DNA from 3 places in the Streptomyces sp. NPDC058534 genome. Region 2 is predicted to be linked to each of the others. Evidence: riboswitches for the same ligand, from Rfam matches in the RefSeq annotation. Region 2 holds a riboswitch; each other region holds the start of a gene.

Region 1 (3,206 bases), on a different contig from region 2:
CAAGGGCGGACTGATCCCGGACCACGGCGGCCAGTGGACGTACGCCACCCTGGCGCTCGGCTCGGCGCTGGCGCTGTTCATGTACCCGCACTCGATCACCGCGACGCTGTCCTCGCGCAGCCGTGACGTGATCCGGCGCAACACCACGATCCTGCCGCTGTACTCGCTGATGCTGGGCCTCCTCGCGCTGCTGGGCTTCATGGCGATCGCGGCGGGCGTCAAGGTGGAGAACGGGCAGCTGGCGATCCCGCAGCTGTTCGAGAACATGTTCCCGGACTGGTTCGCGGGCGTGGCCTTCGCGGCGATCGGCATCGGCGCGCTGGTACCGGCGGCGATCATGTCGATCGCGGCAGCGAATCTCTTCACGCGCAACATCTACAAGGACTTCATCAAGCCGGACGCCACCCCGGCCCAGGAGACCAAGGTCTCCAAGCTGGTGTCGCTGCTGGTGAAGGTGGGTGCGCTGGTCTTCGTGCTGGGCATGGACAAGACGGTCGCGATCAACTTCCAGCTGCTCGGCGGCATCTGGATCCTGCAGACCTTCCCGGCCCTGGTCGGCGGCCTGTTCACCCGCTGGTTCCACCGCTGGGCGCTGCTCGGCGGCTGGGCGGTCGGCATGATCTACGGCACGGTCGCCGCGTACGGGGTGGCCTCGCCGACGCAGAAGCACTTCGGCGGCTCCTCCGACGAGATCCCCGGCATCGGCGAGATCGGCTACATCGGTCTCACCGCCTTCGTGCTGAACATCGTGGTCACCGTGGTCCTGACCTTCGTCCTGCGGGCGGTCAAGGCGCCCGACGGCGTCGACGAGACCAAGCCGAGCGACTACACGGCGGACGCGGGCGACGCGGGCGTCGAGGTCGAGCTGCCGCCGGCCACGGCGGGCACCTCGCACTAGTTCCTTCCTCGTCAGCGGGCCGTCGGAGAAATCCGGCGGCCCGTTGTCGTACCCGTCGGCGAGATCACCGCACAGGCCTATCCGCGCGACGGCCTCCTCGACTTCGGGGAGGACGACGAGTACCTCCACGAGCTGCGCGCCGTGGCCAAGCGGGCGGCGGCCGCCGAGGTACTGGTCGCCGCGGCGGACGGCGGGCTGCTCGGCGGCGTGATCTTCGTGCCCGCCGGCGGGCCCATGGCGGACATCGCCCGGCCCGGTGAGGCCGAGATACGTATGCTCGCCGTCGCCCGCGAGGCACGCGGACGCGGGGCCGGCGAGGCGCTCGTACGGGCCTGCGTGGACCGCGCCCGGTCCGTGGAGGGCTGCGCACGCGTCGTGCTGTCCACCCAGCGCACCATGCGCACCGCCCACCGCCTCTACGCGCCCCTGGGCTTCACCCGCACGCCGGACCGCGACCGGAACCCCCTGCCGGAGCTGGACGACATCACTCTGCTCACCTGTGAACCGACGCTCTGACACCACCCCGACACACTGGCGGACACAACATCTGGGGGTGCTGGCGGATCCCGGCACAAGATGTATGCTCATGCTCGCTGTCGCCGCAGGGGAATCCGGTGCGAATCCGGAACTGTCCCGCAACGGTGTACATGCGTGTATCCGTACGTTCTCGGACGTACGTGCACGCGTGTCTCAGTCCGAGGGCCTGCCGACAGTGCGCCCGGCCTCCCGGCCCGGGTGCCATGACGTCCGGGCCCCGTGGAGTGGGCCGGTGGACGCGACGCCGCGTGCGCTCGTGTGCTGCCCCCTGCCCTCCGCCAGGCCCCGTGCCAGCGAGGGAGTGCCCCCACGTGACCATCGCGCCAGCCGACCCGGCCACAGCGACCCCGGTGACGACTTCAGCGATGCCGGTGACCGAGGAGTCCGACGGACCCGGTGCCGCCCTGCTGCGGACCCTGACCGCTCTGACCGCCGACCTCCCCGGCGCCGACCCCGGCCGGGTCGCCGCCGCCGCGCTGCGCGGCCGGTCCGCCCACGCGGACGAGGCCGAGCTGCGCGAGCTGGCCACGGAGGCGGCGGCCGGTCTCATCTCCGAGGACCCGGTCTACTCCCGGCTGGCCGCCCGGCTGCTGACCATCGGCATCCGGGCGGAGGCCGCCTGCCAGGGCGTCACGTCCTTCACCGAGTCGGTCGCCACCGGCCACCGTGAGGGCCTGATCGCCGACCGCACCGCCGAGTTCGTACGGCTGCACGCGGAGCGGCTGGACGCGACGATCGACCGGGCCGCCGACGACCGCTTCGGCTACTTCGGGCTGCGCACCCTGCACAGCCGCTACCTGCTGCGGCACCCGATCACCCGCAAGGTCGTCGAGACGCCGCAGCACTTCATGCTGCGGGTGGCCGCCGGCCTGGCCGAGGACGACAGCGCCCACTCGGTCGACGAGGTCTCCGCGCTGTACGGCCTGATGAGCCGCCTCGACTACCTGCCCTCGTCCCCCACCCTGTTCAACTCCGGCACCCGGCACGCCCAGATGTCGTCCTGCTATCTCCTCGACTCCCCCAAGGACGAGCTGGACTCCCTCTACGACCGCCTCCACCAGGTCGCCCGGCTCTCCAAGCACGCCGGCGGCATCGGCATCGCCTACTCCCGCGTCCGCTCCCGGGGTTCGCTGATCCGCGGCACCAACGGGCACTCCAACGGCATCGTCCCGTTCCTGAAGACGCTGGACGCCTCGGTGGCGGCCGTGAACCAGGGCGGCCGGCGCAAGGGCGCGGCGGCGGTCTACCTGGAGACCTGGCACGCGGACCTCGAGGAGTTCCTGGAGCTGCGGGACAACACCGGCGAGGACGCCCGCCGCACGCACAACCTGAACCTCGCCCACTGGATCCCGGACGAGTTCATGCGCCGCGTGGACGCCGACGGACAGTGGTCGCTGTTCTCGCCCGCCGAGGTGCCCGAGCTGACCGACCTGTACGGCGCGGAGTTCGACGCGGCCTACCGCGAGGCCGAGGCCGCGGGGCTCGCCCGCAGGACCCTGCCGGCCCGTGAGCTGTACGGCCGCATGATGCGCACCCTCGCGCAGACCGGCAACGGCTGGATGACCTTCAAGGACACCGCCAACCGCACAGCCAACCAGACGGCCGAGCCGGGCAACGTCATCCACTCCTCCAACCTCTGCACGGAGATCCTGGAGGTCACGGACGACGGGGAGACGGCGGTCTGCAACCTGGGCTCGGTCAACCTCGGCGCCTTCGTCGACGTGGCGAAGGGCGATATCGACTGGGAGCGGCTGGACGCCACCGTCCGCAC
Region 2 (3,206 bases):
CCGCGTACGCGCTGATCACCGGCCGCTCCCCGGCCGAGGCGGCGCTGTCCGGCCAGGCCACCCTCGCGCAGATCGCCGCCCACCCGCACGCCTGGCCGGTGGGCGCGCTGATCGCCCTGGTCGCGTGCAAGGGGCTGGCCTGGGGCATCGCCCTTGGTAGCCTGCGCGGCGGCCCGATCTTCCCGGCGGTGCTGCTGGGCACGGCCACCGCCATGGCCTGCTCCGGGCTGCCCGGCTTCGGCGTGACCCCGGCGCTCGCCCTCGGCATCTCCGCCGCGGCGGCCGCGGTGACGGGGCTGCCGCTGTCCAGCGCGGTCCTGGCGGTGCTGCTCACGGGCGGGGACGCGTACGACCAGATGCCGCTGATCGTCACCGCGTCGGTCGTCGCCTTCGTCGTCTCCCAGGTGGTGCGCCGCACGGAACCGGAAGCGGCCCACGCCCCGACGACGGGAACGACCGGGTGACGGAGCGCCGGACCGTACAGACCCGTAACGCCTGGCGCACCGCCCGGCCCTGGGTCGTACGGGGCTGTGTCGCGGTGGCCGTGGTCGTGGCCTACTTCCTGCTCCCCCTCGACCATCTGGGCCCGCACCGGCCCGTGCTGAGCTGGGTGCTGTTCGCCCTGCTGCTGAGTGCCGTGGCCGCGCTGCTGCTCCGGCAGATCCACCACGTCCTGGTCGACCGCCCCGAGACCAGGCCCGGTGTGGTCATCACCCTGCTGATCATCCTGTCCGTGCACGTCTTCTCGGCCACGTACTACGCCCTCGCCAAGCAGCCCGGCGAGTTCACCGGCCTGCACACCCGCGTCGACGCGCTCTACTTCACGGTGGTCACGCTCGCCACGGTCGGGTACGGGGACATCACCCCGCGCGGGCAGTCGGCCCGGATCGTGACCCTGCTCCAGATCGTCTACAGCTTCGTCTTCCTCACGGCCGCCGCGACCGCGCTCAGCACGCGGGCGCGCGCCATGGTGGTCCGGCGCACGGAACGGGACCGGTCCGGCTGACGTTTCCGCAGCCCCGAGCCCTGTCCGCCCGGTCCCCGGCCGGGTCCGCGCGACAGGAGGCCCGCTTGTCACCACCCCCGTAGGAGCACTACTGTCGCCACGCCTTGGTGAACGGGAAATCCGGTGTGATGCCGGTGCGGCCCTCGCCACTGTGAATCGGGAAGTCCGGCTCCGGCCCCTTGTGGGCAGCCACTGGGTTCTAGGCCCTGTCGTCGGACTCCCGTCGTCCGCCCGGAGGGCGGGCCTCGCGGTGTCAGGTGCGTGCTCTCGGCGTGCCGGGCCCTGAGCCTCGTACTGGATGTACTTGGGTCAGGGCCCGGTGCGGCGAGAGTGCGTGCATGGCGCCGCGAGGCAGACGGGAGTCCGACGACAGGGCCTAACCCGGGAAGGCGTTGCTCGGACAGCGGTACCCGTCAGCCAGGAGACCGGCCAAGGCGCGTCGTCCATCCACGAGGTGCTGGAGAGGGTCTGCTGAGCCATGCACATAGCCGAGGGCTTTCTGCCACCGGCGCACGCGATCGCCTGGGGTGTCGCGTCCGCGCCGTTCGTCGTCCACGGAGTCCGGTCACTCACCCGTGAGGTCAGGGAGCACCCGGAGAGCACGCTGCTCCTCGGCGCCTCCGGTGCCTTCACGTTCGTCCTGTCGGCCCTGAAACTGCCCTCCGTCACCGGAAGCTGCTCCCATCCGACCGGCACCGGTCTGGGCGCCATCCTCTTCCGGCCGCCGATCATGGCGGTACTGGGCACCATCACCCTGCTCTTCCAGGCGCTGCTGCTCGCCCACGGCGGGCTGACCACGCTCGGCGCCAACGTCTTCTCCATGGCGATCGTCGGCCCCTGGGCCGGGTACGGCGTCTACCGGCTGCTGCGCCGCTGCGACGTGCCGCTGATGGTCGCCGTGTTCTTCGGGGCGTTCGTCGCCGACCTGTCCACCTACTGCGTGACCAGCGTCCAGCTGGCGCTGGCCTTCCCCGACCCGAGCAGCGGATTCGTCGGCGCGCTCGGCAAGTTCGGGTCCATCTTCGCCGTCACGCAGATCCCGCTCGCGGTCAGCGAGGGCCTGCTCACGGTGATCGTGATGCGGCTGCTGGTGCAGTCCAGCAAGGGTGAACTGACCCGGCTGGGCGTGCTGCTCACCAGGTCGGGCAAGACCACGTCCGACGAGCAGGAGGCGGTGGCCCGATGACCCGCAACGCGAAGATCAACGCCCTGTTGCTGCTCGCCGTGGCCGCGCTCGCGGTGCTGCCGCTGGTACTCGGGCTCGGCGACCACAAGGAGGAGCCGTTCGCCGGCGCGGACGCGGAGGCGGAGACGGCGATCACGGAGATCGAGCCGGACTACGAGCCGTGGTTCTCGCCACTGTACGAACCGCCGTCCGGGGAGATCGAGTCGGCGCTGTTCGCGGTGCAGGCCGCGCTCGGCGCGGGCGTGCTGGCGTACTACTTCGGTGTACGCCGGGGCCGGCGGCAGGGCGAGGAGCGGGCGGCGGCACTGCGGGATGCTCCCGAAGGGAACTGAGTGCTGCCGATCGACGCCGCGGCGCACAGCAGTCGGTGGCGCCGCCGCCATCCCGTGGACAAGGCCGTACTCGGACTGGGGCTGACCGTGCTCGCGATCTCGCTGCCGCCCTGGCCGGGCGCGGCGCTGGTGCTGGTGACGGCGCTTGCGGTGCTGCTCGGCCCGGCGGGCGTGCCCGGGCGCCGGCTGTGGCGGGCGTACCGGGTGCCGTTGGGTTTCTGTGTGACGGGCGCGCTGCCGCTGCTGGTCCAGGTCGGGGGCGCGGACGGGTTCCTGACGGTGGCTCAGGGTGGGCCGGTGCGCGCCGGTGAGCTGCTGCTGCGGACCTCGGCGGCCTCGCTCGGGGTGCTGCTGTTCGCGTTCACCACGCCGATGTCGGACCTGCTGCCCCGGCTGGTGCGGGCGGGGGTGCCCGCACCGGTCGTGGACGTGGCGCTGGTGACGTACCGGATGAGTTTCCTGCTGCTGGACTCGGTGCGTCGCATCCGGGAGGCGCAGGCCGCGCGGCTGGGGCACACCACCCGGGCCGCGACCTGGCGTTCGCTCGGCGGTCTCGGCGCCACGGCGTTCGTGCGGGCCTTCGACCGGGCGGCACGGCTCCAGTCCGGGCTGGCCGGCCGCGGTTACGACGGCACCCTGCGGGTCCTGGTGCCCGAGGCCCGCGTCTCGGTCGCCTTCACGG
Region 3 (3,206 bases), on a different contig from region 2:
CGTCGTGCAGGGCGGCGGTGACGTCGGCGGGCGATGCCTGGGCGTTTGCGGACACCGGGCGCTCCTCGTGCGGGTGGTGAACGCGGTATCAGGAGGCCGTAGGGCGTCGCGGGGGCGTGATGGCGTACAGGTCGAGGATGTCCGGTCGGGGTGCGACGCCGGGGCCTCCGGCGCGGACCCAGTCGGCGATGTCCTCTGTGGCGTCCGGGTCGTTGACCAGCCCCAGCCAGACGGGACGGGCGCCGGCGGCGCGGCCCGCCGCGGAGGGCTGGACGACGATCACGTTGGCCTGTTCGCACACGTCGAGGCAGTCCGACACCCGCACGGGCACCCGGGCCCGCAGACGCGCCGTCTGCGCCGCGTGGTCGACGCCGATGATCTTCGGGGTGCCGCAGCAGCAGTCCCGGCAGACGACGACCCGTGAGGGCGTCGGGTCCGCGGGTCCGGTGGGCGTCGCTTCGGCCGGGCTCGCTTCGGCGGGCATGCGGCATCGTCCCTCTCCCCGGGGAGATCCGCCCCGGTGGTCCGTCGAGGAGGCGACCGCGTGAGTCTCCTGGCTCTCGGGTCGTCGCTCGCCCCGCCCCTTCCCACCCGGTACGGGCAGTGGTCGTGTGGGGGCTCGCTCGCCGATCACAGTGGCGGGACCGCGCCGGAATCGCACCGGCTTCCTCGGGCCGCCGTCGCCCAATTGCTCCGGGCATCCTCGCATCCCGTCCCCGGAGCTGTCAGCGGGGCCCCGCCCCGTGGACGGGCACTACGTGCACGCTGAACACCCGTGCTTTGCGCCCGGCCCAAAGGAACGTAATATCGCCAGGTCATAGCCGCGACGGGAGACAGGAAGCCGGTGCGAATCCGGCACGGTCCCGCCACTGTGACCGGGCACAGCGTGCCCTCGACCTGCCCCCGCGCCCATCGGGCGGGCAGCCGGGGGCCGTCGGCCCGGGAGTCAGGACACTGGCCTGTCGCGGGCCCGATCCGAGGAGCGCGGACTCCCCAGGAGGCTTACGTGTCAGCCCTGTTCTCCCCTGCCCGACGCCGCCGGACGCTGCGCGGCACGGCCGCGGCGCTCGCCCTGTCGGCGGCCCTGGTGACCGCCGGGTGCGGCTCCTCCGACGAGGCCGGCGACGCCGGCCCGGACGGTCCGGCCTCGGCGTCCTCCCTCGCCGGTTTCCCCGTCACCATCGACAACTGCGGTGTGAGGACGACCTACGACAAGCCGCCGTCCCGGGTGGTCACCATCCACCAGCACCCCGCGGAGCTGATGCTCGCGCTCGGCCTGAAGGACCGCATGGTCGGCACCGCCTTCCCCGATTCGGCCGTCCTGCCCGAGCTGAAGAAGGACTACGAGGCGATACCCGAACTCGCCGAGCGGGAACCTTCGTTCGAGAAGATCCTCGACGCCGAGCCCGATCTCGTCTACGGCGGCTACGGCAGCGCCTTCGCCGAGAACGAGGGCCGCTCCCGCGAGGCGTTCGCCGACGCGGGCATCGACACCCACCTCAACCGCGAGTACTGCGATGAGAAGCGGGTGACGATGAAGGACACCTACGCCGAGATCCGCACCGTCGCGAGCGTCTTCGGCGTACCCGACCGGGCCGACAAGCTGATCGCCGACCTGAAGAGCCGCGTGGCCAAGGCGTCCGCCGCCGTGAAGGGCGAACCGGAGGTGCCGGTCTTCGTCTACGACAGCGGCGACAAGAGCGCCTTCACCGCGGGCGGCAAGGGCCTGGGCACCGACCTGATCCGGCTGGCCGGCGGCAAGAACGTCTTCGGCGACCTCGACGAGGTGTTCGGCGACGTCTCCTGGGAACAGGTCGTCGAGCGCAGGCCCGAGGTCATCGCCATCTACGACTACGCCGGAGCCGGCAGCGTCGAGCAGAAGAAGGAGTTCCTGCTCTCCCAGCCGGCCCTCGCCGACGTCCCCGCCGTCAGGAACAAGCGGTTCGTCGTCCTGCCGCTGACCGCGACCCTGGTCGGCATCCGGTCGGCGTACGCCGTCGGCGACCTCGCCCACGGACTGCACCCCGAGAGCTTCCGGTGACGGGCACCGCCACCGAGGCGGTCGCCGAACCGGACCCGTCGGCGCGGCCGCGCCGGGCGGGGCGTACGACCATGGCGGGAACGTCGCTCGCCCTTGCGGCCCTGCTGGTGGCCTCCGTGACGGCCGGCCTGGCCATCGGCTCGGTCCAGGTGCCGCCCGGCCAGGTCTGGGGGATCGTGACGCACGCCCTGGGCGCCGACTTCACCCAACCGGACTGGTCCCGCGCGCGGGAGACCATCGTCCTCGACGTACGAGCGCCGCGCGTCCTGCTGGGAGCGGTGACCGGTGCGGGTCTCGCGGTGGTCGGCACCGCCCTTCAGGCCCTCGTCCGCAACCCGCTCGCCGAGCCGTACCTGCTCGGCGTCTCCTCCGGCGCGTCCCTCGGGGCGGTCTCGGTCATCGTCTTCGGCGTCGGCTTCCTCGGGCCCCTGTCGCTGTCCGCCGCCGCGTTCGCCGGCGCCCTCGGCGCTCTGGTGATCGTGTACGCCACCGCCCGCACCGGCGGGCGCATCACCTCGACGCGCCTGGTCCTGTCCGGGGTGGCGATCGCGGCGGTGCTCACGGCCGTCCTCGACCTGCTGCTGCTCACCACCGACCGCGGCAACGAGGCCCGGGCGGTGCTCGCCTGGACCCTCGGCGGTCTCGGCGGCGTCAACTGGGAGACCCTGTGGCTGCCGGGTCTGGGGGTGCTGCTGGGCATCGGCGTGCTCCTGGTGCAGGCCCGCAACCTGAACCTGCTGCTGGCCGGTGAGGAGGCGGCGACGACGATGGGGCTGGACGTGGCCCGCTTCCGGGCCCGCATGTTCGTGCTGCTGTCCCTGGTCACCGGCGTACTCGTCGCCGCGTCCGGCCCGATCGGCTTCGTCGGGCTGATCCTCCCGCACGTGGTACGGCTGTTCGTCGGCGGCGACCACCGCCGGGTGCTGCCCACCGCCGCGCTCGCCGGAGCGGTCTTCCTGATCTGGGCCGACATCGCCGCACGCACCGTCGCCGCGCCCATGGAGATCCCGGTGGGCGTGCTCACCGCGCTGTGCGGCGGGCCGTTCTTCCTGTGGCTGATGCGCCGGGACGCCCGGCGCGGTACCGACCGAGGAGGGGCATGAGCGCCGCGACCGACCTGTCCGTCGAGGGCGTCACCCTCACCGCCGGAGCACGCCACCTGGTG

Evidence for each region. A riboswitch is a leader RNA that binds a small molecule or an ion and turns the genes downstream of it on or off. The one in region 2 is predicted to bind cobalamin.
Region 1: linked by a shared signal. The riboswitch ahead of ACFWR9_RS18115 (ribonucleoside-diphosphate reductase subunit alpha) and the one ahead of ACFWR9_RS14245 (energy-coupling factor ABC transporter permease) in region 2 are both predicted to bind cobalamin.
Region 3: linked by a shared signal. The riboswitch ahead of ACFWR9_RS23150 (ABC transporter substrate-binding protein) and the one ahead of ACFWR9_RS14245 (energy-coupling factor ABC transporter permease) in region 2 are both predicted to bind cobalamin.

The regions. Positions count from the first base shown of each region.
Region 1 is NZ_JBHXNW010000026.1:77,026-80,231, reverse strand. Features, by position in the region: gene mctP (monocarboxylate uptake permease MctP) at 1-898, shown strand, start outside; gene ACFWR9_RS18120 (GNAT family N-acetyltransferase) at 929-1,414, shown strand; cobalamin riboswitch at 1,469-1,647, shown strand; gene ACFWR9_RS18115 (ribonucleoside-diphosphate reductase subunit alpha) at 1,747-3,206, shown strand, end outside.
Region 2 is NZ_JBHXNW010000018.1:114,159-117,364, reverse strand. Features, by position in the region: gene ACFWR9_RS14255 (chloride channel protein) at 1-464, shown strand, start outside; gene ACFWR9_RS14250 (potassium channel family protein) at 461-1,006, shown strand; cobalamin riboswitch at 1,095-1,455, shown strand; gene ACFWR9_RS14245 (energy-coupling factor ABC transporter permease) at 1,485-2,192, shown strand; gene ACFWR9_RS14240 (energy-coupling factor ABC transporter substrate-binding protein) at 2,189-2,524, shown strand; gene cbiQ (cobalt ECF transporter T component CbiQ) at 2,525-3,206, shown strand, end outside.
Region 3 is NZ_JBHXNW010000038.1:26,061-29,266, reverse strand. Features, by position in the region: gene ACFWR9_RS23160 ((2Fe-2S)-binding protein) at 1-55, opposite strand, end outside; gene ACFWR9_RS23155 ((2Fe-2S) ferredoxin domain-containing protein) at 89-484, opposite strand; cobalamin riboswitch at 547-671, opposite strand; cobalamin riboswitch at 796-978, shown strand; gene ACFWR9_RS23150 (ABC transporter substrate-binding protein) at 1,016-2,041, shown strand; gene ACFWR9_RS23145 (FecCD family ABC transporter permease) at 2,038-3,144, shown strand; gene ACFWR9_RS23140 (ABC transporter ATP-binding protein) at 3,141-3,206, shown strand, end outside.